Regions from separate parts of the Allobosea sp. RAF48 genome, predicted to be linked through region 1. Evidence: predicted binding sites of a transcription regulator. Region 1 holds the regulator's gene; each other region holds the start of a gene.

Region 1 (9,436 bases):
CCGGCTGCACGAGACAGCCGAGTTCGGCCCGCCGGTCGAGGACGAGCAGCTCTACGCCATCGTCGACGTGCTCGATGCCATCGCGCAGGAGACCGGCAAGAGCGTGCCGCAGGTCGCGATCAACTGGCTGCTGCAGCGCCCGACGGTCTCCTCGGTCATCATCGGCGCCCGCAACGAGCAGCAGCTGCGCGACAATCTCGGAGCCGTCGGCTGGAACCTGACGGCCGAGCAGGTTGCGCGGCTCGATGCCGCGAGCGTCCGTACGGCGCCATACCCGTACTTCCCCTATCGGCGGCAGGAGGGTTTCGGCCGTCTCAATCCGCCGCTGGTCTGAGCCGTTATTGCGAGGAGCAGGGCGACGAAGCAATCCAGGGGCCGCAGGACGGACCACGTCAGCCGGATCCCCCTGGATTGCTTCCGTTCGCTCGCAATGACGGGCTGCTCCGTGCGAGCGCACTTCGGGAGATGACCGCCGCGCAAAACTTGACCACCCCGCCCCCGAACGTGCATGACCTGTGGCCGTATTCACGGGTCCAGCCATGCGCGTTCTGTTGATCGACAACTACGACAGCTTCACCTGGAACCTGGTCCACCTCATCGGTGGCCTGGGAGCCGAGGTCGATGTCTGGCGCAACGACGCGCTGTCGGTCGAAGAAGCGCTGGGCGGCGAGCATGATGCGATCGTGCTCTCGCCCGGCCCCTGCACGCCAAACGAGGCCGGGATCTGCCTCGATGTCGTCCGGCAGGGCGCCGCCCGCAAGCCAATTTTCGGCGTGTGCCTCGGCCTGCAGGCGATGGGGCAGGCCTTCGGCGGCGACGTCGTGCGGGCGCCCGTGCCGATGCACGGCAAGGTCTCGCCGATCAGGCACAGGGCACGCGGCCTGTTCCGCGGCATCAACGGGCCGCTGCAGGCGACGCGCTATCACTCCCTCGTGGTCGATCGCGATTCCTGCCCGACTGTCTTCGACATCGAGGCCGAAACCGATGACGGCCTGATCATGGCGCTCTCGCACCGGGAGCTGCCGGTCCACGGCGTCCAGTTTCATCCGGAGAGCATCGCCTCCGAGCATGGCGCGACGATCCTGCGGAATTTCCTCGATCTCGCCCAGCGATGGCGCAGCGAGCACGAAGCCGCCGCCCTGACCCCATCAGCCTGATTTCCGCAGAGTTTCCATGGACGACTTCAAACCCTTCATCGCCAAGGTCGCGACCGGAGCGACACTCTCGCGCGAGGAGGCGCGGGACGCCTTCGACACGATTCTCTCCGGCGAGGTCACCAACGCGCAGTCCGCCGCCTTCCTGATGGCGCTGCGCGTCCGCGGCGAGACGATCGACGAGATCGCCGGCGCCGTCGGCGCCATGCGCGGGAAGATGCTGCCGGTGAAGGCACCGGCCGAGGCGATCGACATCGTCGGCACCGGCGGCGATTCGTCCGGCTCCTACAACGTCTCGACGCTGGCTTCGATCATCACGGCAGCCTGCGGCGTGCCCGTCGCCAAGCACGGCAACCGCGCGGCATCCTCGCGCTCCGGCGCGGCCGACGTGCTCACCGCACTCGGCGTCAAGGTCGGGCTCGATTCGTCCGGGACGGAGCGCTGCATCGCCGAGGCCGGTGTCGGCTTCATGTTCGCGCCGACGCACCACGCCTCGATGCGCCATGTCGCGCCGGTGCGTACCGAGCTCGGCACGCGCACGATCTTCAACCTGCTCGGCCCGCTCTCGAACCCGGCCGGGGTGAAGCGCCAGCTGATCGGGGCCTTCTCCGAAACCTGGCTGGAGCCGATGGTCAAGGTGCTGGCCTCGCTCGGCTCGACTCGCGTCTGGGCCGTGCACGGCTCCGACGGGCTCGACGAGATCACCACGACCGGGCCGACCCGCGTCGTCTCGCTGGAGAACGGCAAGGTCGAAAGCTTTACGATCAGCCCCTCCGATGTCGGCCTCGAGCCGGCCAGGCCGGAGGAGCTGCGTGGCGGCACGCCCGAGCAGAATGCGGCTGCGCTGAACGCCGTGCTCGCCGGCGAGAGGACCGGCTTCCGCGACATCGCCGCCTTCAATGCCGCGGCAGCACTGCTCGTCGCCGGCAAGGCTGCGAACCTGAAGGACGGCTTCGCCCAGGCGACGTCCGTCCTCGACTCTGGCAAGGCCAAGGCGACGCTGGACGCCCTCATCAAAGCCTCGAACGCGTGAGGGCGGCATGACCGACATCCTCGCCAAGATCGAAGCCTACAAGCGCCAGGAGATCGCGGCCGCCAAGGCCGCCGTGCCGCTGGCCGAGATCGAACGCCGCGCCCGTGCCGCCGGCAAGCCGCGCGGATTCGCCGATGCTCTCGCCGCCAAGCTCGCGGACGGCAAGCCGGCCCTGATCGCCGAGATCAAGAAGGCGAGCCCGTCCAAGGGGCTGATCCGCGCCGATTTCGACCCGCCTTCGCTCGCCCGTGCCTATGCCGCCGGCGGCGCGGCCTGCCTCTCCGTGCTGACCGATGGGCCCTCCTTCCAGGGTCAGCCGGAATTCCTGACGCAGGCGCGCGAGGCCTCCGGCCTGCCGGCGCTGCGCAAGGATTTCCTCTACGAGCCCTATCAGGTCTACGAAGCCCGCAGCTGGGGCGCCGACTGCATCCTGATCATCATGGCTGGTGTCGACGACGACACCGCCAGGGCGCTCAACGAAACCGCGCGCGAACTCGGCATGGACGTGCTCGTCGAGGTTCATGACGACGCCGAGCTCGACCGGGCGCTCAAGCTCGAGAGCCGGCTGCTCGGCATCAACAACCGCGATCTGCGCAGCTTCCACGTCGATCTCGCGGTGACCGAGCGGCTCGCGCCGCGCGTCCCCTCCGACCGCATCGTCATCGGCGAGAGCGGCATCTTCGCCCATGCCGACATCGCCCGCCTCCACAAGGCCGGCGTCAACAGCTTCCTCGTCGGCGAGAGCCTGATGCGGCAGGCGGATGTCACGGCCGCGACGCGGGCGCTGCTGACCGGCACGGCGCAAGAGAGCGCGGCGTGAGCCGGCTCAGCCATCTCGACGCCCAGGGCCAGGCGCATATGGTCGATGTCAGCGACAAGGCCGAGACGACCCGCTTCGCCGTCGCCGAAGGGAGCGTCGTGATGGCGCCGGGGACGATCGCGATCGTGCGCGACGGCAACGCCAAGAAGGGCGACGTGCTCGGCACGGCGCGCCTCGCCGGAATCATGGCCGCCAAGCGCACACATGAGCTGATCCCGCTCTGCCACCCCCTGCTGCTCAGCAAGATCGGGGTCGATCTCACGATCGACGAGGCATTGCCGGGCGTGCGCGTGCGCGCCGAAGTGAAGATGAAAGGCCAGACCGGCGTCGAGATGGAGGCGCTCACGGCCGTCTCGGTCGCCTGCCTGACCGTCTACGACATGGTCAAGGCGGTCGACAGGGCGATGCGGATCGAGAACATCCGGCTCATACACAAATCCGGCGGCCAGTCCGGCGACTACGACGCAAAGGCTTCGCAGGAAGGAAGTCGAGCATGATGTCATCCGAAAACCGGTCCCAACTATTCGCTGCCGCGGACCTGCGGTTCGGCATCCTGCTCTGATGGCGCTCACCCCGGTCCCCGTCGCGCGCAAGGCGCTGCTCGACAGCATTCCAGGGCCGACCGGGGCCGAAACCCTGCCGCTCGCGCAATGCGCCTGGCGGGTGCTTGCCGGTGAGGTCAAGGCGCTCCGGACCCAGCCGCCCTTCGCCAATTCCGCCATGGACGGCTATGCCGTGCGCGGCGACGACATGGCGGCGGGCATCTCGCTCGCGGTGATCGGCGAATCCGCCGCTGGCCGGGCCTTCGAGGGCTCGGTCGGGCCGGGGCAGGCCGTGCGCATCTTCACGGGCGCGCCAATGCCGGAGGGCGCCGATACCGTCCTGATGCAGGAGGATGCCGACGGCGTCGACAGCCCGGCGATCCGCGTGCGGGTGCCGCCTGCCAGGGGCAAGTTCCTGCGCGCAGCCGGGCTGGATTTCCGCGAGGGCAACGTCCTGCTGCCGGCCGGACGCGTGCTCGACAGCGCTGCGCTGGGCCTTGCCGCCGCGATGGGACATCCGACCTTGCCCGTCCGGCGCAAGCCGCGCGTCGCGATCCTTGCCACTGGCGACGAGTTGGTGGCTCCGGGCGAGCCGGTCGGGCGCGACCAGATCGTCGCCTCGAACTCCTTCTCGCTCGCTGCACTGGTCGAGAAGGCCGGCGGTGCCGTTCTCGATCTCGGCATCGCCCGCGACGACCACGCCGACCTCGCGGCCAAGATCGGCCAGGCGCGGGACGCCGACGCCGACGTCCTCATCACACTCGGCGGGGCCTCGGTCGGCGCGCATGACCTCGTGCAGGAGGCGCTGACGCGGGCCGGCATGTCGCTCGGCTTCTGGAAGATCGCGATGCGGCCGGGCAAACCGATGATGACCGGCCGACTCGGCCGCATGGTCGTGGTCGGCTTGCCCGGAAACCCGGTCTCCTCGATCGTCTGCGGCCATCTCTTCGTCCTGCCGCTGATCGAGGCTCTGCTCGGCATTGGGGAGGCCGACCGCGACCGCAGCATCCCCGCCCGCCTCGGCCGTGACATGCCGGCCAATGACGAGCGCGAGGACTATCTGCGCTCGGAGCTCGCACTGAGGCCGGATGGCTGGGTGGCGACGCCCTTCGACCGGCAGGATTCCTCGATGCTCGGCACGCTGGCACGGGCGCAGGCATTGACGATCCGGCCTGCCCATGCCGCGCCGGCAAAAAAAGGCGACATCTGCCGCATCCTGCCGCTGCGCTAGATCACCGCTCATCCTGTCGGACGCGATCGTAGCGATCTGTATAGGGTTATCGCATCGGATCTGCCCGAAAAGTGGATTCCACTGTTCGCTTCGATGCCGGAGCCCGCTTGCGGAACACAAGTGGAACGCGTATGGTGTTCCTGCTTTGTTTCGAATCTAGCCTTCGAGAAGGCCGGCGGGGATCATGCTGACACGCAAGCAACACGAACTCCTGCGCTTCATCCAGGAACGCTTGCGTGAGAGCGGGGTGCCGCCCTCCTTCGACGAGATGAAGGATGCGCTCGATCTGCGCTCCAAGTCGGGCATTCACCGGCTGATCATGGCGCTGGAGGAGCGCGGATTCATCCGTCGCCTGCCCAACCGGGCGCGTGCGCTCGAGATCATCAAGATGCCCGACGGGCTCGGCGCCCCGCAGCAGCGGCAGCGTTTCAACCCTGCGGTCGTCCAGGGCGGCCTCGGCTCGCAGCCGAATCTCACCAAGCCACGCCCTGCGGCCGATGAGGACAGCCGCTCCTCCATCGCGATCCCGGTCATGGGCCGCATCGCCGCCGGCACGCCGATCTCGGCGATCCAGAACCGTAGCCACACCGTCTCGCTGCCGCCCGACATGCTCGGCTCCGGCGAGCATTACGCGCTGGAAGTGCGTGGTGACTCGATGGTCGAAGCCGGCATCCTCGACGGCGACACCGTCATCATCCGCAAGCAGGATTCGGCCAATACCGGCGACATCGTCGTGGCGCTGATCGATGACGAGGAAGCGACGCTCAAGCGACTGCGCAAGCGCGGCTCCTCGATCGCGCTCGAAGCCGCCAACCCCGCCTATGAGACGCGCGTGCTCGGGCCGGACCGGGTCAAGATCCAGGGCCGCCTCGTCAATCTGATGCGGCGCTACTGAAGGCGCTCGACCTCGGCTTCGCCGTCGGCGGAAGCCGGTGTCACACTCGGAGGCGCTGTCGAGGCTTGCGCAGGGCGCTGTTCACGGCGGCGGCTCCAGGGGCGGTCGGCAGCGTTCTGCTCCGAGACATGGCTGCTCCACCCCGATCCTGTTCGATAGAGCGAAGTCGCGCCGTCGCGCGATAACGCCATTCGCTCGATCAGCCGTGCCTTGCAGGTTCCGCTCCAGGGGATGGCCGTGACGACGAGGTCAGCTCGCATGCAGTCCTCGATAAGCCCCAACCTGTCGCGCGTGTAGGAGACGGTGCGCTGATCCGGCGTCCGTGCGACGCAGCCGAGCGCATCGCAGCTAATGCCGGCCCGCAGCGTCGGATCGTCCGGCGAACGGCGATCGCCATCAGCAGCGAGCCATTGCTGCAGCACGAAACGGCTCGGCTTGCCCGCAATCGCGAGGCGGCCATCCGGGCCCCGCACCGCCAGCCCCGAACCGTCGCGTTCGATCAGGATTTCCGGCCGCTCCGGCTTGCCGGCGATGGCCACGCCGAGCAGGAGCGGCAGCGCCGCCAGCCAGCGCCAGGGCGTGGTCCAGAGCGTCAGCCACAGCAGCGCCAGCACGAAGCAGGTCAGCACCGCCGGCCCGAAGGCTGCGATCATCACCGTGGAATGGTCGATGCTTGCGACCCAGTGCGCCACCTTGAGCACGACATCGGAAGCCAGCCCCATCAGCGCCCAGGCGGGCCAGTCCAGTCCGAAGGGGTAAGCCAGCACGCCGAAGACGGCCGCCGGCATGACGAAGAGCGAGACGAAGGGCAGCGCCATCGCATTGCCGAGCAGGCCGAAGGGATTGAAGGTCTGAAAATGATAGGCGCCGAAGGGCGCTGTCGCGGCCGTTGCCAGCAACGTGGTGACGACGATGCCGAGTGCCGCGGCCCAGACCGGCCCAAGCGGCCACGGCAAGGTCGGCGGCGGCTGGGAGCGCTTTCGGCTCTCCCAGCGTTCGGCAAAGGCGATCAATGCCGCGACGGCTCCGAAGGACATCTGGAAGCTCGGCCCGAGCAAGGCCTCCGGCTCGCGCAGGAGCACGATCATGGCCGCAAGCGCGAGATTGCGCATGCTCAGCGCCGCACGATCGACAAGGATCGCGCCGAGCATCACCAGCGTCATGATCAGCGAGCGCTCGGTCGCGACATCGCTGCCCGAGAAGATGCAGTAGGCGGTCGCGCCGAACATCGCTGCGGCCGCTGCGATCTTCTTGATCGGCCAGCGCAGCGCGGCGGTCTGGGAGAGCGCCAGCAGGGCGCGCACCAGCCAGAAGATCGTCCCGGCGGCGAGGACCATGTGCAGGCCGGAGATCGAAACGATGTGGTAGATGCCGGCGGCGCGCAGGTCGTTGTTCGTCGCCTCGGTGATCAGCCCGCGCTTTCCCGTAACGAGGGCGGCGGCGACTGCCCCGCCCTGTCCGCCACCGCCTTCCGCGATGCGTTGGGTCAAGGCATTGCGCGCCCTGTCGATGGCGACATCGACGGCAAGACGCGTCGGCATCGGATGCGGCGGTGGCGCCAGGGCAATCTTGCCCGCGATGCTGCCGACTGCGCCAATGCCCCGGAAGAAGGCATCGCGACCGAAATCATAGCCGCCGGCCCGGGCCGGCCCGGGCGGAGGCAGCAGCCGCGCCGTCGCGACGACATGATCGCCCGGCGCCACGGAAGCGGCGCGGATATTGACGCGCACGCGCCTTGGGCGCTCGGCTGCCGGCATCCCGGCGAATTCCGTTACCAGCAGGACGATACGGGCGCCGCTGTCGCGTGCCTCGACGCTCTCGACGAAACCCGTCACCTTGCCGATTCGTTGACGCTCCAGCATCGGCGCCGCGACATCCGCCGTACGCCAGGCACCGGCGGCAAAACCCGCGAAGGCGGCGGCCACCGCCAGGGAGGCCATCGAGGCTAGCCGACGGGTTCGCAGCACGAACGCGAAGATCGCACTGAGCGCGAAGCCAGCCAGAGGCGCCCATAAAACCGGCTCACGGTCGGCCGCGAAATAGAACAGGATGCCGGCGCCCATCGCCACGGGCAGCCACAGGAACGGACGGCGGCGCTCGGCCTCGAGTTCGAGCGCCTGACCGAACCGGGCCTGCCAGTCTTGCAGCCAGACTTCGAAGCGAACGGAGGTCAGCCAGCTTGGCAGCAGGCGCAGAGGCAAGGCCTCGGCTCGCGCGCCGCGCGGCTTGTCCTGCCCCGGCGGCCCCGGCTGCATTCTCCGCCCCTCCTCGCCGGCGCTGCGATTTGACCGCTTAACCTTTCCGGCCAAGCCATGTTACAGGGCGCGCGCCGGTTGTCATGTCATGACCTGCGCCATTTCCCTGTCTTGCCCCGGGCGGCTCCCGCCGCCCGGTCGGAGTTGCCTTCCATGAGCAATGCCGTCGTCACGCGCTTTGCGCCCTCGCCCACCGGATTCCTGCATATCGGCGGAGCTCGCACGGCGCTGTTCAACTGGCTCTATGCCCGCCGCCAAGGCGGCAAGATGCTGCTGCGCATCGAAGACACCGACCGCGAACGCTCGACCGATGCCGCTATCGCAGCGATCCTCGACGGGCTGGAATGGCTCGGCCTCGATTGGGACGGGCAGACCGTTTATCAGTTCCAGCGCGCGGCGCGGCACCGCGAGGTGGCCGAGCAGATGCTCGCCGCCGGCAGGGCCTATTACTGCTACGCCAGCCCGGCCGAGCTCGAGGAGATGCGCGAAAAGGCCCGCGCCGAGGGCAAGCCGCTGCGCTATGACGGCCGCTGGCGCGACCGCGACCCGTCGACTGCGCCGGACGGCGTCAAGCCCGTCATCCGCCTCAAGGCACCCCAGACCGGCGAGACGGTGGTGAACGACGAGGTGCAGGGCCGGGTCGTCTGGCAGAACGAGAATCTCGACGACCTCGTGCTGCTGCGCTCGGACGGCACGCCGACCTATATGCTCGCCGTCGTGGTCGACGACCACGACATGGGCGTGACCCATGTCATCCGCGGCGACGACCATCTCACCAACGCCGCCCGCCAGACCCAGATCTACGACGCGCTCGGCTGGGATGTGCCGAGCATGTCGCATATCCCGCTGATCCACGGGCCGGACGGCGCCAAGCTCTCGAAGCGCCACGGCGCGCTCGGCATCGATGCCTATCGCTCGATGGGCTACCTGCCGGCGGCCCTGCGCAACTATCTGGTGCGGCTGGGCTGGAGCCATGGCGACCAGGAGGTCTTCTCCACGCAGGAAATGATCGACGCCTTCAACCTCTCATCGATCGGCCGCTCGCCGGCGCGCTTCGACTACGCCAAGCTCGAGAACCTCAACGGGCTCTACATGCGCCAGTCGAGCGACCGCGAGCTCCTCGATGCGCTCAAGGTCATCCTGCCGGAGATCGGCCCGGCGCGCGGTATCGGCCAGACGCTGTCGCCGGAGCTGGAAGCGAAGTTCCTCGCAGCCATGCCCGGCCTCAAGGAGCGCGCCAAGACGCTGGTCGAGCTGCTCGACAGCGCCTTCTATCTCTATGCCCAGCGCCCGCTGCAGCTCGACGACAAGGCCAAGAGCCTGCTCGACGAAGCCGCGCGGCAGCGCCTGCCGAAGATCGCCGAGAAACTCGCCGTGGTCAGCGATTGGGCTCCTGCGCCGCTGGAGGCGGCCGTGCGCGCCTATGTCGAGGAGAGCGGCATCAAGCTCGGCCAGGCGGCGCAGCCGCTGCGCGCCGCGCTGACCGGCCGCGCCATGTCGCCCGGG
Region 2 (9,436 bases), on a different contig from region 1:
CGCGGACATCGCCCCAGTCGAAGGTCGCGCAGATATGGCTGCGGACCCTGCCGCTGGCGAGCAGCGGCCAGACCTGTTCGACCAGTTCGGCCGCGATCCGGCCTTTGTAGGCGGCATCGCGCGGCCTGAGCGTCGATCCGGTCAGGGTTAGCCGGCGGCGGACGATGTTGCGGACGTTCACCTCCGCCGTCTGGCCGAGATGGCTGGCGATCAGAACGACCCGCCCATCCGGCGCGAGCAACCCGAGCTGCTTTTCCGTATAGGGGCCGGCCTGCGAATCGAGCACCACATCGACCTTCTCCTTGCCGATCGCAGCCTCGATCTCCCCGACCCAGTCTGCCCGATAGTCGATGGCGAAATCGGCGCCGATCTCCAGGCTGACCGCGCGCTTCTCGGCCGAGCCGGCGGTCGCGATCACGCGCGCGCCGCGCAACTGCTTCGCAATCTGGATCGCGGCCATACCGACGCCGCTCGTTCCGCCCTGAACCAGCAGGGTTTCGCCCTCAGCCAGCCGGCCGAGCCAGATGACATTGTTCCAGGCGGTGAAGAACACCTCCGGCAGCGCGGCCGCCTCGGCGAAGGAGAATCCATCAGGCAAGGGCAGGCACTGCAAGGCCGGAACTGCACAGAGCTCGGCATAGCCGCCGCCATTGGCGAGCGCACAGACGGCATCGCCGACCTTGGGCCACGCAACCTCGGCACCAACCGCCTCGACCACGCCGGAAACGTCCAGCCCCGGAAGATCGGTCGCGCCGGGCGGCGGCGGATAGAGGCCGCGCCGCTGCTGGATGTCGGGACGGTTCACCCCGGCCGCGCGCACGCGGATCAGCACATCGGCCGGGCCGAGCTGCGGCAGCGGACGCTCGCCGAAGGCCAGGACCTCAGGGCCGCCCGGCCGGGTGATTTCGATCACTTTCATTGGGGTCTCTCTGTGTCGTCTGGAGAGGGGCGCAGCGACTGCAGGATCTCGGGCATCCGCTCGCGGGCCGAATTCATCAGGCGCTCATAGATCGAGTTGCCGTGAGCATCGATGGCGACGATGACCGGGCCGAAGCCGTCGAGCCGGATGCGGTTCAGCCGGAATTGCATGATGAGGTCGGTCCAGGCGCAATCCGTCACGGCCTGAACGCCCTGGCTCAGCAAAGCGGAAGCGCCGCCGACGAAGGAGAAATAGACGCAGCCCACCTCGCGCATCGCCGCAACACTTTCCGCTCCGAGCCCACCCTTGCCGCCGGTTGCGCTGAGTCCGAGCGTCCGGATCAGGGAGGGCATCAGGTGGTCGAAGCGGCTCGACGTGGTCGGATTGACGTAGTGGAGCGGGCCGGGGCCGGTCGCGGCCTCCTCATAGCTGACGCCCATGTGGAAGAAGGAGCCGCCACGCAGCGGCAGCGGCAGTTCGCGGCCGGCTTCGAGCTCGGAGACCATCCGCTTCTGCGTGGGCATGCCGACGGTCGCGACGGCGTCGCCGTCGAGCAGCACGACATCGCCGAGCTTCAGCGTCCGCGCGGCCTCGGGCGTCAATGGCAAGGTGATGCGCGGCAGGGACGGGCCCATCACTCGATCCGCTCCACCGTGCCGGAGTTGTAGATCCGGGCGCGCGTCCGCCGGTTGATCCAGCAGTTGAACGAAACCGCGACCGGTGTGAAGCCGTGGCCCGAGGCGTATTCGACATGGACGCCGAAGGTGGTCGTCGAACCGCCGACACCCATCGGGCCGAAGCCCATCTGGTTGACGGCGCGGGTCAGGCGCTCCTCCATATCCGCGACCATCGGCTCGGTATTGCGCTCGCCGAAGGGGCGCAAAGTCGCGTCCTTGGAGAGCTTGGCGGCGTGGTCGAAGGTTCCGCCGATGCCGACGCCGACGACGACCGGCGGGCAATGCTGTCCGCCCGCGCGCAGCACGAGTTCGAGGATGCAGCGCTCGATCTCCTCGAGGCTCGGGCTGACCAGTGTCTCGACCGCCGCCCAGCGCCCGCCGCCGAGCGCTTTCGGCGCGCAGGTGATGTCGAGATAGTCGACATCACCGACGAGCTCATAGGAAACCAGCGGCATGTCCTTGCCGTGATAGCTGCGTTCGTTGGTCAGCGGGTTGGTGACGAAGCGCAGGATCGGCGGCTGGATCGTCCGGACGAGATCGGCGAAGCCGTCGACGATGGCCTGGCGGATGTCGCCTTCCATGCGCACGCCGGAGCCGATCTTGATGGTGTAGCTGGGCACGCCGGCATCCGAACACAGGAACTTGCCGGTCTCTTCGGCACGCTCGGCGCTGTCGAGCATGAAGGCCAGCGTCTGCCGCGCCTGCGGCTCGGTTTCCGTCGCGAGGGCTTCGCGGAACGCGGCCTTCGAGGATTCCGGAATCCGGCGCAGCGACCAATCATAGAGATCGGCGGTGACTTCCTTGACCAGATCGTAGGTGATGGCCATGCGCTGCGCCCGTTTCGACGGCGCGAAACTAGCCGATCCCAGGGCGATGGCGGGCTGTGCATGCGGCATTTCAATGCATGAAACAGAGGTCTTTGCCCGCCGCGCCCGCCCGCTTCCCGATAAGCACGGAATCGGTCAGAGGTGCTTGCGCACGCTGAAGAACGAGCCCGGTGAAGGGGGCATCGAACGCCTCGAACACTGGGCAGCCTTGCTGGGGACGGATCTGCCATGAGCCATGTGGATATTACCGGTTTCGACCTTACGATCGACCAGCTCGTCCGCATCGCCAGGGGGAAGGCTCAGGTCTCGGTCACGGCGGATGCGGTTCAGTGGATGAAGGCTGCTCGCGCCGTCGTCGACAATGCGGTGGCGCGCGGCGAAAAGGTCTACGGGGTCACCACCAGCGTCGGCGCCAAGACCGGCGTGCCGCTCGCGCCCGATCGCATCGCCGAGTTCAACCGCCGCCTGCTGCTCACCCACAATGTCGCACACGGGCCTCTCGCCCCGCATGAGGCTGTCCGGGCGATGATGGCGGTGCTGCTCAATTCGATGGCGGGCGGGCGCCTCGGCGTTCGGCCGCTGCTGGCCGAGCGGCTGGCTGCTGCGCTGAACGAGGATCGCACGATCGACGTGCACATCTGGGGCTCGATGGGCCAGAGCGACATGGCCCCGATCACCGATCTGGCACTGGCGCTCTATGGCGACCTCGAATTGCAGGCCGGCGAAGCCCTCGCGTTGCTCAACTCCAGCGCGCTCGCCTTGGGCACCGCGGCGCTGGCCATGGCCGATCTGCGCGATAGCCTCGACCTCTGGAGCCTGATCGCCGCGCTGAGCATGGAGGGCTTCGCCGCCAACCCGTCGATCGTCTCGCAAGCCGCGCTGCAGTCGCGCCCCTTCGCCGGGCTCAATCGACATGGCACGCGGATCCGCCACTACCTCGCAGGAAGCTATCTCTTCGCCAAGGGCGGGCCGCGTCATCTGCAGGACCCGCTGAGCTTCCGCTCATTGCCGCTGCTCCACGGCACGGCGGCGGATAGCCTGGAGTTCGCCTATGGCCAGGTCGAAACCGAGCTGCGGGCGAGCCAGAACAACCCGATCGTCTCGATCGAGGAGCAGGCGCTCATTTCCGTCGCCAATTTCGACACGGTCTCGCTGTCGATGGCGCTCGACGTTGCCCGGTTGGGATTCGCCCCGGTCATGACCAGCTCGGCGGAACGTGTCGCGAAGCTGGTCGATTCCTTCTGGTCGGGCCTCACCGTCGGGCTGATCGAGGAGGATGGCGTGGGCCTTCCCGGCTTCAACGGGCTGGCGCAGTTCCACAAGGCGATCACGTCCGAGGCACGGCTCGCCACCGCGCCGGTCGTGCACGAGCTCGCCAGTTCGAGCCATTCCAACGGCAATCTCGACCGGGCCGGCATGGCCGGGCTGGCGGCCCGCAAGACGGCCGAGGTGGCGGGCCTGTGCCGCTCGATCGCAACGATCGAGCTGCTCGTCGCCGCGCAAGCCGTCGATATCCGGAAGGCCGCCCCGCTCGGCGCCGTGACGGGCAGGCTCCATGCGCTGGTTCGCGAGGCCGCTCCTTTCGCCGCGGCTGGCGACAGGGTGCCCCATATCGATCCGCTGCTGCAGCATATCGGCCAATGCGACGCCGAGATCCGGAGCATGCTCACTCTCGGCTGATGGCTCCAGTGGCCGATCCGAAAGCAGGCGGCGCCGACCTCCAGCGGCTGGCGCGCTGTCAGGCTGCGTCGCTCCATCGGCTTGCTAACGAGCTTCTGGATCCCATCCGGAAACACTCGCGAAGCCGGTCGAGCTCTTGAGGCGGTTGAGCGCTCTCAAAAATCATCTTTTGGGAATTGCTGGCGGACAGGGCGGGATTCGAACCCGCGATACGGTTTCCCGTATACACACTTTCCAGGCGTGCGCCTTCAACCACTCGGCCACCTGTCCGGCGCGCTGCTTATGACTGCCGGGCCAGCATCTTTCAAGGCCCGAGATGAAGGGTTTTGCACAATCCCCTAAAACCTGCGCGTCCGGTTGCGCTGAGCCCCTGGGATGAGCACATCTTGGAGCTGGGGCCGCAGTCAGATACGCGAGTGGCAAACTGAGACGGGGAGCAAGGTGAGGTTTCTTCTGCGACTGTTGGGATATCTGTCCGTTGCGGCCGGATTCGTAGCGCTCGTGATCGACGGCGCCCGTTCCATCGCCAACTCCGCCCTGCGCTTCACGGCGTTGAGCGAAACCCTGACCGCCTTGATCCATGAGCGCTACGCGCAGCTCCAGCCAGCTGTCGAACGCAACATCCATCCCTTGCTCTGGGATCCCGTGCTGCTGTCGGTGATGCGGATGCCGACTGCGCTCGCGGCGCTTCTGCTCGGATTCGCGCTGCTATGGCTGGGGCGGCAGCCGGAGCCGCAGATCGGTATCGTCACGCGTCGGTGAAGCCCGTGTGCGCGAAGCCCCCCTGTGCGAAGGGCCGCCGGAGGCTTACATAGGCGCCGAAGCTCGAACGAACGGAGCGAGGAATGTTCTCTTTGCGCAAGAAGACCGAGATGCCGACGGCGGCCGAGACCCTGCCGGGCCGCCCTGCTGCGATTCCCACCGCTGAAACCCATTTCGTCAACGGGCGCGCTCTGGCTGGCCCTTATCCGGAAGGCACGCGCAAGGCGCTGTTCGGGCTCGGCTGCTTCTGGGGCGCCGAGCGCAAGTTCTGGCAGAGCGGCGAGGGGATCTGGGTGACGGCCGTGGGCTATGCCGGCGGCACCACGCCGAATCCGACCTATGAGGAGGCGTGCAGCGGCCTGACCGGGCACACCGAGGTCGTGCTGGTGGTCTATGATCCCGCCAAGATTTCCTATGAGGATCTGCTCAGGATCTTCTGGGAGAACCATGACCCGACTCAGGGCATGCGCCAGGGCGGCGATATCGGCACGCAGTACCGCTCCGCGATCTACACCTACGATGCAGAGCAGAAGGCCGCCGCCGAGCGATCGCGTGCGGACTACCAGAAGGCGCTGGCCGCCAAGGGCTACGGCCCGATCACGACCGAGATCCGCGAGGCGCCGACGCTTTACTTCGCCGAGGACTATCACCAGCAGTACCTCGCCAAGAACCCGGCGGGTTATTGCGGCCTTGGCGGCACCGGCGTCGCCTGCCAGATCGGCCTGGGCGTCGAAGCCTGAGCGTTGTCCGGGCAGGGAGGCGATCGCCTCCCTGTCTCGCCTTAAGTTCTTGATATGTTCTTGCGCTGCCGCTGAAGCTCCGCTAGCGTTCCTATGGGGAATGGGGCGAGGCCGAGATGGTGACGCGGGTCGCGACGGTGGCGTTCGAGGGGATCGAAGCGCGCGCCGTCGATGTTCAGGTGCAGGTCGCGGCCGGCGGCGTCGCCTTCATTCTGGTCGGGCTGCCTGACAAGGCCGTCGCCGAGAGCCGCGAACGGGTGCGCGCCGCGCTGATCGCCTCGGGGCTTGCCCTGCCGGCCAGGCGCATCACCGTCAATCTGGCGCCAGCCGATCTGCCCAAGGAGGGCAGCCACTACGATCTGCCGATCGCGCTCGCCGTCATGGCGGCAATCGGCGCGATCCCGGCCGATGCGCTTGCCGGCTATGCCGTGCTCGGGGAGCTCGCCCTCGATGGCTCGATCACTCCGGTGGCCGGTGTCCTGCCGGCAGCGATCGCAGCCTATGCAAGAGGGCAGGGTCTGATCTGTCCTGCCGCTTCCGGCCCGGAAGCAGCCTGGGCTGCCGCCGATATCGACATCCTCGCGCCGCGCTCCCTGATCCAGCTCGCCAACCATTTCAAGGGCACGCAGGTGATGGCGCGGCCCGAGCCGGCAGTGGCCCGTCAAGGCGGATTTCTGCCCGATCTGGTCGATATCAAGGGGCAGGAGAGCGCGCGCCGCGCGCTCGAAATAGCTGCGGCCGGCGGGCACAATCTCCTCATGAACGGTCCACCGGGCGCCGGAAAGTCGATGCTGGCGAGCCGCCTGCCGTCGATTCTGCCGCCGCTTTCGCCGCGCGAACTGCTCGAGGTCTCGATGGTGCTCTCGGTCGCGGGCCATCTTGCCGACGGCGCGCTGACCGATCGCCGCCCGTTCCGGGCGCCGCATCATTCGGCTTCGATGGCAGCGCTCGTCGGAGGCGGCCTTCATGCCAGGCCGGGGGAGGTCTCGCTTGCCCATCACGGCGTGCTCTTCCTCGATGAGTTGCCCGAGTTCCAGCCTCAGGTGCTGGATGCCTTGCGGCAGCCGATGGAGACCGGCGATGTCCTGATCTCCCGCGCCAATCACCGGGTCTCCTATCCCGCCAGATTCCAGCTCGTGGCGGCGATGAACCCGTGCCGCTGCGGCAAGGCGACAGAGCCCGGCTTCGCCTGCCGCCGACAGCCGAACGAGCGCTGCATGGCGCAGTATCAGACTCGCTTGTCCGGTCCGCTGCTCGACCGGATCGATATCGCGATCGATCTTCCCGCGGTCACGGCTGCCGACCTGATCCTGCCCTCGACGGGAGAGGATTCGGCCACAGTCGCCGCAAGGGTCGCTGCGGCCCGTCAGATCCAGAGTGCGCGCTTCGAGGCGCTGGAGCTGCCTCAGCGCGGCCTGGGCCACGTCACCACCAACGCAGCCTGCCCCCCGCCGGTGCTGGAAGAGATCGCGCGGCCCGACAATGCCGGGCTCGCCCTTCTGCGCGATGCTGCGGAGGCGATGCGCTTGACCGCCCGCGCCTATCATCGCGTGCTGAAGGTGGCCCGCACGCTCGCCGATCTCGATGGCGAGGCGAAGGTCGGGCGGCTGCATCTGGCGGAGGCGCTGTCCTATCGCGCGCGCGGGGGCGAGCTCGTTCAGGCGGCCTGATCGCATGGCGCGTTTTCGAGCGAAGCGGACGCCGGTTCGGCTGAAGAAAGTGCGATAAAACAACGGGCTGGAAGTCCGCGGGGTTAACCGACCCTTAAGGCCGAGCGGCGAATCCGCGGAGTTCGCAGGCGCCTTTCTCAAGGGACGAGCGCTAGATCGAGGAGCATGGCTTCGTCATTCTGGTCATGGCTCATCGTCGGAAGCGCAGCGCTCGCGCTATGCGTGCTGATCGCTCGGCTCCTGTTCCAGCGCGAACAGCTGCGCCGGCAGGTCGCCGCTTTGCTCCGCGACACCGAGAATCTCAATGACCGGCTTTGGACCCTCGCCGACAGCGAGGAACGCTATCGCAGCCTGATCGAGGCCCAGGGAGATCTGATCGTCAGGCGGGACGGTGCGCGCATCGTCTATGCCAACCGGGCTTATGGGGCGCTGTTCGGCGCGAGCGAGGTCGACCTCGTCGGCAGCAAGATGCAATTGCCGCAACTCGCCAGCCGGCCGGCGCAGCTGCTCGAAGGCGGAGCGCGCAGCTTCGATGAGTGCCTGGCGACCTATGAAGGCGAGCGCTGGATTTCCTGGGTGGAGACGGCGGTTCCGGGAAACGGCGGGAGGGCCCTCATCCAACGCGTCGGGCGCGACATCTCCGCCCGCATCGCCGGCGAGGACGCCCTCGTCGAGGCCCGCGCCCGGGCCGAAGCCGCGAGCGAGGCGAAATCGCGCTTCCTCGCCACCGTCAGCCACGAGTTCCGCACGCCGCTCAACGGCATCCTGGGGATGGCCGACCTGCTGACGGATACCGGCCCCGACGCGGAGCAGGCAACCTACATCGCGGCGCTGCGGACCTCCGGCGAGGCCTTGCTCGCCCTGGTCGACGACATCTTGGATTTCGCCAAGGTCGAGGCCGGCAAGCTTGAGCTGGTCGAGGAGCCCTTCGACGTCGTCCAGCTGGTCGAGACGGTGGCGGAACTGATGGCGCCGCGGGCGCAGGCGAAGGGCATCGAGCTCTCCGCCCATATTGCGCCCGAGCTGCCCACGCGCCTCATCGGCGACCGCGACCGCCTGCGGCAGATTCTGCTCAACCTCGTCGGAAATGCGGTGAAGTTCACCGAAGCCGGCGGTGTCGGTCTTAGCCTGCGTCTGTCGGGTGCAGATGTCGAGATCACCGTCGCCGATACCGGACCCGGCATTCCCGCCGACCGGCTCGACGACATCTTCAGCGAATTCGAACAGGTCGAGCACGGTGCCGGCATACGGCAGTCCGGAGCTGGCCTCGGGCTGGCGATCGTCCGGCGCCTCGTTGGCTTGATGGCCGGCGAAGTGAGGGCCGAAAGCCGGCTAGGCGAAGGAGCAACCTTCCGCGTCACCCTGCCGCTCGCGGCAGCTTCCGATGCTGCGCGTCCGGGCATTCCGCATTGGCCGCATCAGCATATCCTGCTGGTCTCGCCCGTTCCGTTCGCGGCGCGCTTTCTGGCGGAAGCGGTCCGGGTGACCGGGGCGGCGGTCTCTGTCGCGACGACTGTCGAGGCGGCGCGCGTGAAGCTGATCGGCGAAACCCTTCCGACAGCCGTTCTGATCGACCACGCGCTCGGCGATATGCCGGCGAAGGATCTTGCGGCAGCGGTCGCTGCGTCGGGCATCCGAGATTGCCTGATCCTGCTCTCGCCTCTGGAGCGGCGGCAGTTCGGTGCGCCGCAGACGGCGGGCTTCTCCGGCTTTCTCATCAAGCCGGTGCGGACGCGCTCGCTCTATGAACGGCTCGATGCCGACTTCCCGCACATGCTGCCGGCGATGGGCGAAATCGCGAATGTCGCTGCATCCGCGCGCAACGTGCCCGGAACGGGCCTCCATGTGCTCGTGGCCGAGGACAATGAAATCAACGCGCTGCTGGTCGTTCGGACGCTCGAACGCTTCGGCTGCATCGCCTTCTGGGCGCGCGACGGGCGCGAGGCTCTGCAGCGCGTCGAGGCGAGCTTTGCCGGCGCTGCTCCGCCGCTGGCGCTCGCCCTTCTCGATGTGCGCATGCCGGTGATGACGGGGCTCGACTGCGCACGCGCCGTCCGCGCGCTCGAGCGCCGGCTCGGGCGCGCCTCCGGCTTGCCGCTCGTCGCCGTCACGGCGAATGTCGCTGAAGCCGATCAGGAGGCGGCTTTGGCGGCGGGGATGG
Region 3 (9,436 bases), on a different contig from region 1:
CCAATGCGGCGCGCCAGATCGGCGCCCCCGGCATCGGCGAGCACGATGCCAATCGCTGGCTCAACGCGATCGAGGGCCTGGCCTATGGCGACGACCCGCGCGACGGCGTGGTGCGCGGCCGGCGCTACCTCAACAGCACCCTGCGCATCGGCTTCACCGCGCCCGAGGGCTTCAGCCTGGAAGCGGCGCAGGACATGGTGATCGGCGTCAGCGCCAGCGGCTCCCAGGCGCTGCGCTTCGACTCGGTGACGTTGAAGAGCGGCCAGACGCTGGAATCCTACGTCGCCGCCGGCTGGATCGAGGGGGTCGTGACGACCGGCATCGAGAAGATCGAGATCGCCGGGCAGCCGGCCGTGATCGCCCATGGCAAGGGCACGGACTGGATGTTCCGCCTCGCCGCCGTGCAGGTCGGCGAGCGCGTCTACCGCTTCATCCTCGCCGCACGCGGCGCGAGCGACCCCGAGCGGGCGATGCGCGCCATCGCCGACAGTTTCCGCGTCCTGACCCCGGCCGAGGCCCAGGCCGTCCGGCCGATGGTCGTTCGGCTGGTCGCGGCCGAGCCCGGCGACAATGTGGCGAGCATGGCCGAGCGCATGCCGGAACAGGACCGTCCCGGCGAGCTCTTCCAGCTCCTGAACGGGCTCGACCGCAACACCGCGCTGACGCCGGGCCAACGTTACAAGATCGTCGCCGAGTAACTTTCCTTCACGAGGCTGAGAGCCATCGCGCTATTGGCCAATCTGCCGCTATGATCGGCCGCCACCGCCCAAAGGGAGACAGGAATGGCGCTCGATCGCAGGATCGTCGACCTCTACGACGAATACACCCACAAGCCGCTCGACCGACGCATCTTCATGAACCGGTTGCTGGCCATCGCCGGCTCCGCCGCCGCTGCGGAAGCGGCGCTCGCCTTGCTCGAGCCGAACTACGCGCGGGCACAGCAGATCGCGCCGGGCGATGCCCGGATCACGACGTCGCGCCTCGACACCATTGTCGATGGCGTCGCCATCAAAGGCTATCTCGCCACACCGAAGGCCGAGGCAAAGCGCGGCGGGGTGCTCATCATCCATGAGAACCGTGGGCTCAACCCGCACACCGAGGACATCACCCGGCGCATGGCGTTGGAAGGCTTCACCGCGCTCGGCCTCGATTTCCTCACCCCGCTCGGAGGCACGCCGAGCGACGCGGACGCCGCCCGCGCGCTCTTTCCGCAACTATCCACCGACGCCGTCGTCAGACAGGGCCGCGCCGCCCTGAAGTACCTCGCCACCCGCCCGGACGCCAACGGCAAGGTCGGGGCCGTCGGCTTCTGCTGGGGCGGTGGCGCGGTCAACGACCTCGCCGTCTCCGCGCCGGAGCTTGCCGCCGGCGTCGTCTTCTACGGACGCTCGCCCGATCTCGCCAAAGTACCGCTGATCAAGTCCCGCCTCCTGATCCAGCAGGCCGGACGCGATACGCGCCTCGTCCAGATGCTGCCCGACTACGAGAAGGCGCTGAAAGCCGCCGGCATTCACTACGATGCGGTCGTCTATCCGGATGTCGACCACGCCTTCATGAACGACACCAGCGCCGAGCGCTACAACGCGGCGACGGCCAAGCAGGCTTGGGCCCGGACCATCGCTTTCCTCAAGGCGGGAACGGGCACAACCTGAGCCCGCGGGCGAGAGGGCAACAAAAAACCCGGCGGTCGCCCGCCGGGTTTCGCATCCTGGAAGGAAAGACGCCGCTCAGGCAGCCTCTTCCTGCAGGTCTTCGTTGTCGTTCTCGAGCTCCCCGTCGGCGGCGTCGGCCTCGGACTTGCTGGCGCGGCGCGGCGACTTGGCGAGCTGCCCTTCGATCTTCTTGAGCGCCTCGGTCTCGGTGACGTCGTCGACCACCGCGATCTCACGGGTCATGCGGTCGAGAGCGGCCTCATAAAGCTGGCGCTCGGAGTAGGACTGCTCGGGCTGCGCCTCGGAGCGGTAGAGATCGCGCACGACCTCGGCAATGGCGACGAGATCGCCCGAATTGATCTTGGCTTCGTATTCCTGCGCGCGGCGCGACCACATGGTGCGCTTGATGCGGGCGCGGCCGGTGAGCGTGGTCAGCGCCTTGGCGACGGATTCGGCGTCGGCGAGCTTGCGCAGGCCGACGCTGGCGGCCTTCGCGGTGGGGACTCGCAACGTCATCTTGTCCTTGGCGAAGCTGACCACGAACAGTTCGAGTTTGAAGCCTGCGACTTCCTGTTCCTCGATCGCCGTGATCTGGCCGACGCCATGGGACGGATAGACGACGTACTCGCCCGTCTTGAAACCCTGGCGCACAACAGCTTTCTTCGCAGTGGACATGCCGTTACGACTCCTGACCGGCCCGCTCAACGCGAGCACGAGATGATCTGTCTCCGTCCGGCTGGCCGGAGACTTTCCGCCTGACGCGACGCTGGAAAGGCACCGCTTCACGCTCCCTTAGTCGATCGTTTCATTTCACCCTGGATAAGAACGACAATTAAAATCCGGCACGAAGGCCGGTCATCATGTCGTCCGATCTTTTGGGGGCACCCCATTTGTGGGAATCTCGCAGGGGCATGCGGAACCAATTCGACTAGGGCTAGCTTGTAGCACAAAAAACACGCCGAATCAAAGGTAAACGCCGAGAGGCGTTCTCCCGTGAGGGCATGGCAAAGCCGTGGTTAACGCAGCGCGGGGGGCGCGAGAGGGTCTAAATCAGTCGCCTTCGCCTGGTTCCGCGGAGAACATCTCGAGCTTTCCAGGCACGCCGTCGAACTCCTTTGCGTCCGCCGGCGCCTCCTTCTTCTGGGTGATGTTGGGCCAGCTCGACGCGTATTTCCCATTGAGCTGCAGCCAGCTTTCGAGGCCAGGCTCGGTGTCGGGCTTGATCGCCTCGGCCGGGCATTCCGGCTCGCAGACGCCGCAGTCGATGCACTCGTCCGGATGGATGACGAGCATGTTCTCTCCTTCATAGAAGCAGTCGACCGGGCAGACCTCGACGCAATCCATGTACTTGCACTTGATGCAGTTCTCGGTGACCACATAGGTCATGGGTCGGCCCTTCCAACGCTTCTAAACAACCCCATAAACCCTTGCCCGACGCAGGTTTCAAGGCTGTTTTGGTGATCTTCGGCAGAACGTTTTTTCATTTCGAAGGCGCCGCGGAGACGATTTCCATCCCCAGCCCGATTTCGGCGCCCGCCGATGGCAGGGCGCGGATTTAGTCCTCGCCGTCCGCCTCCGCAAGCGGCGCATCGCCGCTGCCGCCGTCGAGCCGCTCATAGAGCTGCCGCGCGGTCTCGAAAGGGCCGCGCCGCTCGGCGAAGCCCAGAACCCTCACGACCATGGTGGCGTGCGGCAGCGCGAGTGTCAGCACCGCACCGACCCGAATGCCCTGCGCCGGATTCTCGGCACGCCGCCCCTCGATTCGGACATGGCCGTCCTCCACCAGACGCACAGCGGAAGGCCGCGTCCGCGCGAAGCGCGCGAACCAGAGCCATTTGTCGAGGCGTTGGCGATGCTCCTGCAAGCGGTCAGCGCCTCCCCGATCCCGTCAGTTCTTGCTGCCTTCGAGCTGTGCCTTAAGTGCGGCCAGCTTCGCGAAGGGCGAATCCGGGTCCGGCTCGCGATTGGCGGGACGCGGACGCGGCGGCTGCTGGAAGCGCTCATTGCCGCGTTCCTCGCGCCGCGGACCGCCAGGGCGGCCTTCGCGCTTGAAGTCCGGCCGCGGGCCACGACCGCCCTCGGGACGCCCCTGCCGCGGCGGCTGGTCATCGCGACGCGGACGCTGATCCTCGCGGCGGGGACGCTCCTGGCGCTGGGCCTGCGCCCCCTCGCCCTCGGCGCGTGCGGCAGCCGGCCGCTGCTGGCCGGGGCGCTGATCCCGACGCTGACCCTCCGGACGGCCTTCGCGCTGCGGCCGTTCGCCGCGGTGCTGGTCGCCGTCGCGGCGCCCGCGCTGGGCATGCTCGGGCCGGCGCCCGCCCTGATGGCGATGCGGCCGCCAGACCTCGACGAGTTCGGGCTCGGCAGGCGCGGCTTCGGCCACGGAAACTTCGGCCGCGGGAGCATCGATCGCGAGAACCTCGGCAGCCCCCGCCTCGACGGCTTCGGCCGCCACCGGGAGGACCGCGAGCGCATCGGCCGGGACCGGCTCCTGCACCTGCTCCAGCTCGGTCTCGGTCAGGACCGGCGTATCGGCCGTCTCGACAGCCGGCGCTTCGACGGCGGGGGCCTCGCCCTCCGCCAGCGCATCCTCGTTCAGCGCCGCGGCAGGCTCGCTCGTGCCCTCGGCCTCTGCGGGAACCTCCGCAGTCTCGCCCGCGGCGGATGTGGTTTCGGAGGGAGCTTCAGCAGCGACAACGGGCTGTGCCGGCTCGGTCGCGGCCGGCGGCGGCGCCAGCGGCACGGTGATCGCCGGACCCGGGCGCTTCACCGAGACATAGCCGAGCGAGCGCAGGATCGAGGCGAAATCCTCGCCCGCGCAGCCGACGAGCGAGGTCATCGCGCCAGTGGCGACGAAGCCGTCCTGATCGGCAGCGCCGGCGGGCGGGGTGCCCTGCGTGACGCCCGGACGATAGGCGATCGCCGGGCGAATGAGATCGGCGAGGCGTTCCAGAATGTCGACGCGCACGGCCCGCTCGCCGCAGACGCGGTAGCCCGCCGCGCGATACAGCCCCTTCGGCACGGCCTTGTCGACCGGGAAGGAGGTCCGGCCCGACGCGGCCAGATGGGCGATGTCGTCGAGCCCGGCCGTCTCCGGCCCGCCATGCTTCAGCGCCCAGAGCTGGGCGGCAAGCGCACGCGGCGCCGGCTTCAGCAGCGCCGGCATGTAGATGTGGAAGGCACCGAACCGAATGCCGAGCTGGCGCAGCGCGGCACGGCCCTCCTGGTCCAGCGCCTTCATCTCCTCGCCGACCTTGGAGCGCTCGAGCACGCCGAGCGACTCGGCCGTCTGATAGGCGATGCCGCGCGCAATGCCGGTGACGCTCTCGGCCGCCTCGAGAATCTGGATCGCGCCGAGCAGGCGGGTGATGTGATTCTTCAGCCAGAGACTGAGCCGGCCTTCGACCTGCTCACGCGCAGGACCGGACAGATGCTCCTCAACCAGCAGGCGCAGGCGCGGCTCCAGCACCTTCTCGCCGGCAACCAGGCGCGCCACCGGCTCGCCGGTCCAGCGCACCAGCCCGTCATGCGACAGCACGAAGGCATCGTCGCCTGCCAGCACGACGCGCGCCGCTCGCGATTCGATCTCGGCGCCGAGCGCCTTCATCGCCGCCAGGTTCAGAGCCTTGACCTCGGCCCCACCCGCTTTCGGGTCCGCTGTGAAGCGGAAGCCCTGCAGCATTCCCACGTGCTGGCCCTCAACGAGCACGTCGCCCGTCGCGGTGACCTCAGCCTCCAACATCGCATTCTCCCGCAAGCGGCGCATCAGCACGCTGGTGCGCCGATCGACAAATCGGCTAGCGAGACGCTCGTGCAGAGCGTCCGACAGCTTGTCCTCTACAAGACGAGCCATCCCCTGCCAATGCTCTGGATCAGGCAACCAGTCAGGACGATTGGCAACATAGGTCCAAGTCCTCACCTGCGCGATCCTGGCGGAGAGCGTATCGATCTCGCCATCGGTGCGGTCGAGCGAGGCGAGTTGCACCGCATACCAGTCGGCATCGAGCCGGCCATGGCGCATCAGCCTGAGATACAGCGTCGTCGCGAGATCGGCGTGCTGCATCGGCGATATCTTGCGATAATCGGGGAGGCCGCAGACCTCCCAGAGCCGCTCGACCGCAGCACGCCCATGCGCCAGCGACGCGACATCCGGGTCCCTCGCCAGCACCTCCAGCGTCGTCATGTCCTCGGCGATCAGCGCCCTGGTCAGGCCGGGTTCCGAGGGCTGGATGTTGAGCGTGCCGGTGAGGCCGGCGATCGAGCGCAGGTCCAGGTCGGAATTGCGCCACTGCATCTGGCGCACCGGCTCGAAGCGATGATTCTCGATCGCCTCGACCAGTTCCGCGTCGAAGGGCGGGCAGCGCCCGCTGGTGCCGAAGGTGCCGTCGCGCAGATGCCGCCCGGCGCGACCGGCGATCTGGCCGAATTCGGCCGGATTGAGCTTGCGGTAGTGATGCCCGTCGAACTTTCTGTCCGCCGCGAAGGCGATGTGATTGACGTCGAGGTTGAGCCCCATACCGATCGCGTCGGTGGCGACGAGATAATCGACGTCGCCGGACTGGTAGATCTCGACCTGCGCGTTGCGGGTGCGTGGGCTGAGCGCGCCGAGCACGACGGCCGCCCCGCCCTTCTGCCGGCGAATCAGCTCGGCGATGGCGTAGACCTCCTCGACCGAGAAGGCGACGATGGCCGAGCGCGGCGGCAGCCGGGTGATCTTGCGGTCGCCGGCGAAGGTCAGGCTGGACAGGCGCGGGCGCGAGACGACGTTGACGCCGGGGATGAGCTGCTCGATCAGCGGGCGCACCGTGCCCGCGCCGATCAGCATGGTCTCGGCCCGGCCGCGGCGGTTGAGCAGCCGATCGGTGAAGACATGACCGCGGTCGAGGTCGGAAGCGAGCTGGACTTCGTCGATCGCGACAAAATCGACCGCGAGGTCGCGCGGCATCGCCTCGACCGTGCAGACCCAGAAGCGCGGCCGCTCCGGCTTGATCTTCTCCTCACCGGTGACGAGGGCGACAGCCTCGGGGCCGACCTTGTCGACCACGCGCTGGTAGACCTCGCGCGCCAGCAATCGCAGCGGCAGGCCGATCATTCCCGTCGGGTGAGCGACCATGCGCTCGATGGCGAGATGGGTCTTGCCGGTATTGGTGGGGCCGAGCACCGCCGTCACACCATGGGCGCGGGCGGCGGGCGGCAGCGAACGAAACGGAAGCAAGGCGACGGAGCCGATCATCTCGCCCGCCCATGCGGGCGGGAGCGTGGACAGGAATCAGGAACGAGCCTGGCGAGAACGACTCTGGAACGAAGCGAGGCCGAATCGCGGACTCCGGCAGAATCGGGATTTGTTCCCCTTTCGGGGCTGTCCTCCCTTCGGCATGGGCCATCCCGGCATAGCGCGCCCTCCTGCAGAACCGTCGTGGCGGCGGCGCGAAAGGCCGCTCGGCACGATTCCTATTTAAGTCCTTCCGCCCCTGAAACGAGGGGCAATCGACATTTTCGCCCGCTGCCCCGCTTCAATGGCGCGCGTGGCTACACTGCCCATGATCGGCCAGCGCCTCGATGATCGCGCAGTCGCTGGCGGCGACGCCCCCCGAACAGGTGGTCGCGATCCGCTCCAGCTCCTTCTCCAGCGAACGCAATTTCGCGATCTTGTCCCGCACCTCTTCAAGGTGCGAAACCGAGATCGCATGCGCCTCGTCGCAGGCGATGCCGGGCGTATCGGAGAGTCTGAGCAGCGTGCGGATATTGTCGACGGCGAAGCCGAGATCCCGCGCATGCTTGATGAAGGCGAGCCGTTCGGCATGGCGCCGGCCGTAGCGGCGCTGATTGCCCTCGGACCGCTCCGGCGGCGGCAGGAGTCCGACCTGCTCGTAATAGCGGATCGTCTCGACCTTGACCCCGGTGCGTTCCGCCAACGTGCCGATCGGCATCACGCGTTCGAGCCTGTCCGTCACGGCCATGGCGTCACCTCTAAAGCTGTAGTCTCTACAGCTTTAGATAAGTCGCGGCGTGCCCGTGGCAAGAGCATTTCGCGCGAAACGAACCGCACCGTCATTCCCGGGTGGAGCGAAGCGCAGGACCCGAGAATCGCGGACAGGACAAAGCTCCGCAGCCCCCGCGTCAGGACTACGCCACACCCATCGCCAGCAGGTCGTGGACGTGGACCAGCCCGACCGGCCGCTCCTGCTCATCGACCACGATCAGCGCGGTGATCCGCATGCGGTTGACCAGTTCCAGCGCCTCGACGGCGAGCGTATCGAGCCCGATGCGCCGCGGGTTGGCGGTCATGATATCGCGTGCGCGCAGCGAGCCGCCGCCCATCGCCGCCTTGCGGCGCAGATCGCCATCGGTAACGACGCCGGCGAGCTTGCCGTCCAGATCCATCACGACGGCGCAGCCGAAGCTCTTCGCCGAGATCATCGCGATGACGTCCGGCAGCAGCGTGTCGAGCCCGATCAGCGGCAGATCGGCGCCGCGATGCATGATGCTCTCGACGGTCTTGAGCTGGGCGCCGAGCTTGCCGCCGGGGTGATAGACGAAAAAGTCCTGCCGCGAGAAGCCGCGCGCTTCCAGCAGCGCCACCGCCAGCGCGTCGCCGAGCGCGATCTGCATCGTTGTCGAGGTGGTGGGAGCGAGCCCGTTCGGGCAGGCTTCCGTCGCCTTGGGCAGGACCAGCGCGACGTCCGCTTCCTTGCCGAGCGTGCTCTCGGGGTTCGACGTGAAGGCGATCAGGCCGACCCGGAACCGCCGGGTGTAACCGACGAGCGCGGCGAGCTCCGCCGTCTCGCCCGACCATGACAGCGCAATCACCACGTCCTCGGGCTGCACCATGCCGAGGTCGCCATGGCTCGCCTCGGCCGGATGGACGAAATGGGCGGGCGTGCCGGTGGAGGCCAGGGTCGCGGCGAGCTTGCGCCCGACATGGCCGGACTTGCCCATGCCCGAGACGATCACGCGCCCGGTCGCAGCCCGGATCATCGCGACGGCATCGGCAAAGGGCTGGCCGAGCCCGTTGGCGAGCGCGTCATGGAGCGTGTCGAGCCCCGCGCGCTCGGTGGCGACGGTGCGAAGGGCGGAGGCGCGGATATCGGCGATCATGGCCGGCGCTGTAGCACGGGGAGGCCCGCGATTGCCACCGCCGAGGCTAAGCAGACATTCCTTGGCAAGCCACCGAATGGTCTGCTTGGGCCTTTTGTCTTGTCGCAGATTCCTGTCGGAAAATCGTGAGACAGTTTTCCGGAAGCTGCCTGGCCAGGCCGCTTCGTTGACGGGTCCTTAACCCTGTTCGTTCTAACTCCGTTAACCATGCGCGCCCCTCCAGGGCGCGTGAGCTGTTGCCTGGAGCCTGGCGAACCCCGTGTCCGGTCGCACGACGATCCTGCTTCTGTCCGGCACCGCCCTGGCCGGACTCGCGTTCGGCTGGACGACGGCCGTGGCGCAGCGGGCAACCGCGCTCAGGACGGGCACGCCGGCCTATATCGCGCAGCAGCCGGCCCAGCCGGAGACGCCGCCCGCACCGACCTCCGCCGACCCCGATGCCCTGCGCGATCCGGCCGCCCCGGCCCGGAACCAGGGCTCGGCCGTCTCGGCGCGCCAGCCTTCCCGCGCCAGCCAGCCTGTCCAGGCGCCGGCCCTGCGCGGCGTTACGCAGCGCCAATTCCGCCCTCCCCCGCCCGTGGTGGCGACGCTGCCGCAGCCGGCCCCGCCTCTCCCGCCTCCGCCACCCCGGCGCCGCACCGCCGCGGAGGAGGACCCCTATGCCGCGCTGGGGGTGCGTATCGGCT

The links. Region 1 encodes LexA, which represses DNA repair genes until DNA is damaged. Its sites were predicted from a motif close to TGTTCNNNNTGTGTTCNG; they were not measured.
Region 2: a site for LexA is predicted at 5,650-5,667, ahead of AB4Z10_RS24585 (YifB family Mg chelatase-like AAA ATPase). Genes of this name have one in related genera too.
Region 3: a site for LexA is predicted at 6,939-6,956, ahead of AB4Z10_RS20775 (helicase-related protein). Genes of this name have one in related genera too.

Annotation. Positions count from the first base shown of each region.
Region 1 covers NZ_JBFRDZ010000005.1:135,011-144,446, forward strand. The annotation lists gene AB4Z10_RS11520 (aldo/keto reductase) at 1-334, shown strand, start outside; gene AB4Z10_RS11525 (anthranilate synthase component II) at 540-1,157, shown strand; gene trpD (anthranilate phosphoribosyltransferase) at 1,174-2,187, shown strand; gene trpC (indole-3-glycerol phosphate synthase TrpC) at 2,195-3,007, shown strand; gene moaC (cyclic pyranopterin monophosphate synthase MoaC) at 3,004-3,504, shown strand; gene AB4Z10_RS11545 (molybdopterin molybdotransferase MoeA) at 3,569-4,780, shown strand; gene lexA (transcriptional repressor LexA) at 4,965-5,675, shown strand; gene AB4Z10_RS11555 (ComEC/Rec2 family competence protein) at 5,669-7,930, opposite strand; gene gltX (glutamate--tRNA ligase) at 8,084-9,436, shown strand, end outside.
Region 2 covers NZ_JBFRDZ010000016.1:16,836-26,271, reverse strand. The annotation lists gene AB4Z10_RS24620 (NAD(P)H-quinone oxidoreductase) at 1-919, opposite strand, end outside; gene AB4Z10_RS24615 (fumarate hydratase C-terminal domain-containing protein) at 916-1,554, opposite strand; gene AB4Z10_RS24610 (fumarate hydratase) at 1,554-2,423, opposite strand; gene AB4Z10_RS24605 (aromatic amino acid lyase) at 2,652-4,103, shown strand; tRNA gene AB4Z10_RS24600 (tRNA-Ser) at 4,284-4,373, opposite strand; gene AB4Z10_RS24595 (hypothetical protein) at 4,605-4,865, shown strand; gene msrA (peptide-methionine (S)-S-oxide reductase MsrA) at 4,949-5,605, shown strand; gene AB4Z10_RS24585 (YifB family Mg chelatase-like AAA ATPase) at 5,722-7,275, shown strand; gene AB4Z10_RS24580 (hybrid sensor histidine kinase/response regulator) at 7,441-9,436, shown strand, end outside.
Region 3 covers NZ_JBFRDZ010000012.1:167,736-177,171, reverse strand. The annotation lists gene AB4Z10_RS20800 (M48 family metalloprotease) at 1-698, shown strand, start outside; gene AB4Z10_RS20795 (dienelactone hydrolase family protein) at 783-1,652, shown strand; gene AB4Z10_RS20790 (CarD family transcriptional regulator) at 1,728-2,327, opposite strand; gene fdxA (ferredoxin FdxA) at 2,703-3,038, opposite strand; gene AB4Z10_RS20780 (RNA-binding S4 domain-containing protein) at 3,208-3,516, opposite strand; gene AB4Z10_RS20775 (helicase-related protein) at 3,541-6,885, opposite strand; gene AB4Z10_RS20770 (MerR family transcriptional regulator) at 7,166-7,585, opposite strand; gene AB4Z10_RS20765 (KpsF/GutQ family sugar-phosphate isomerase) at 7,779-8,750, opposite strand; gene AB4Z10_RS20760 (outer membrane beta-barrel protein) at 9,010-9,436, shown strand, end outside.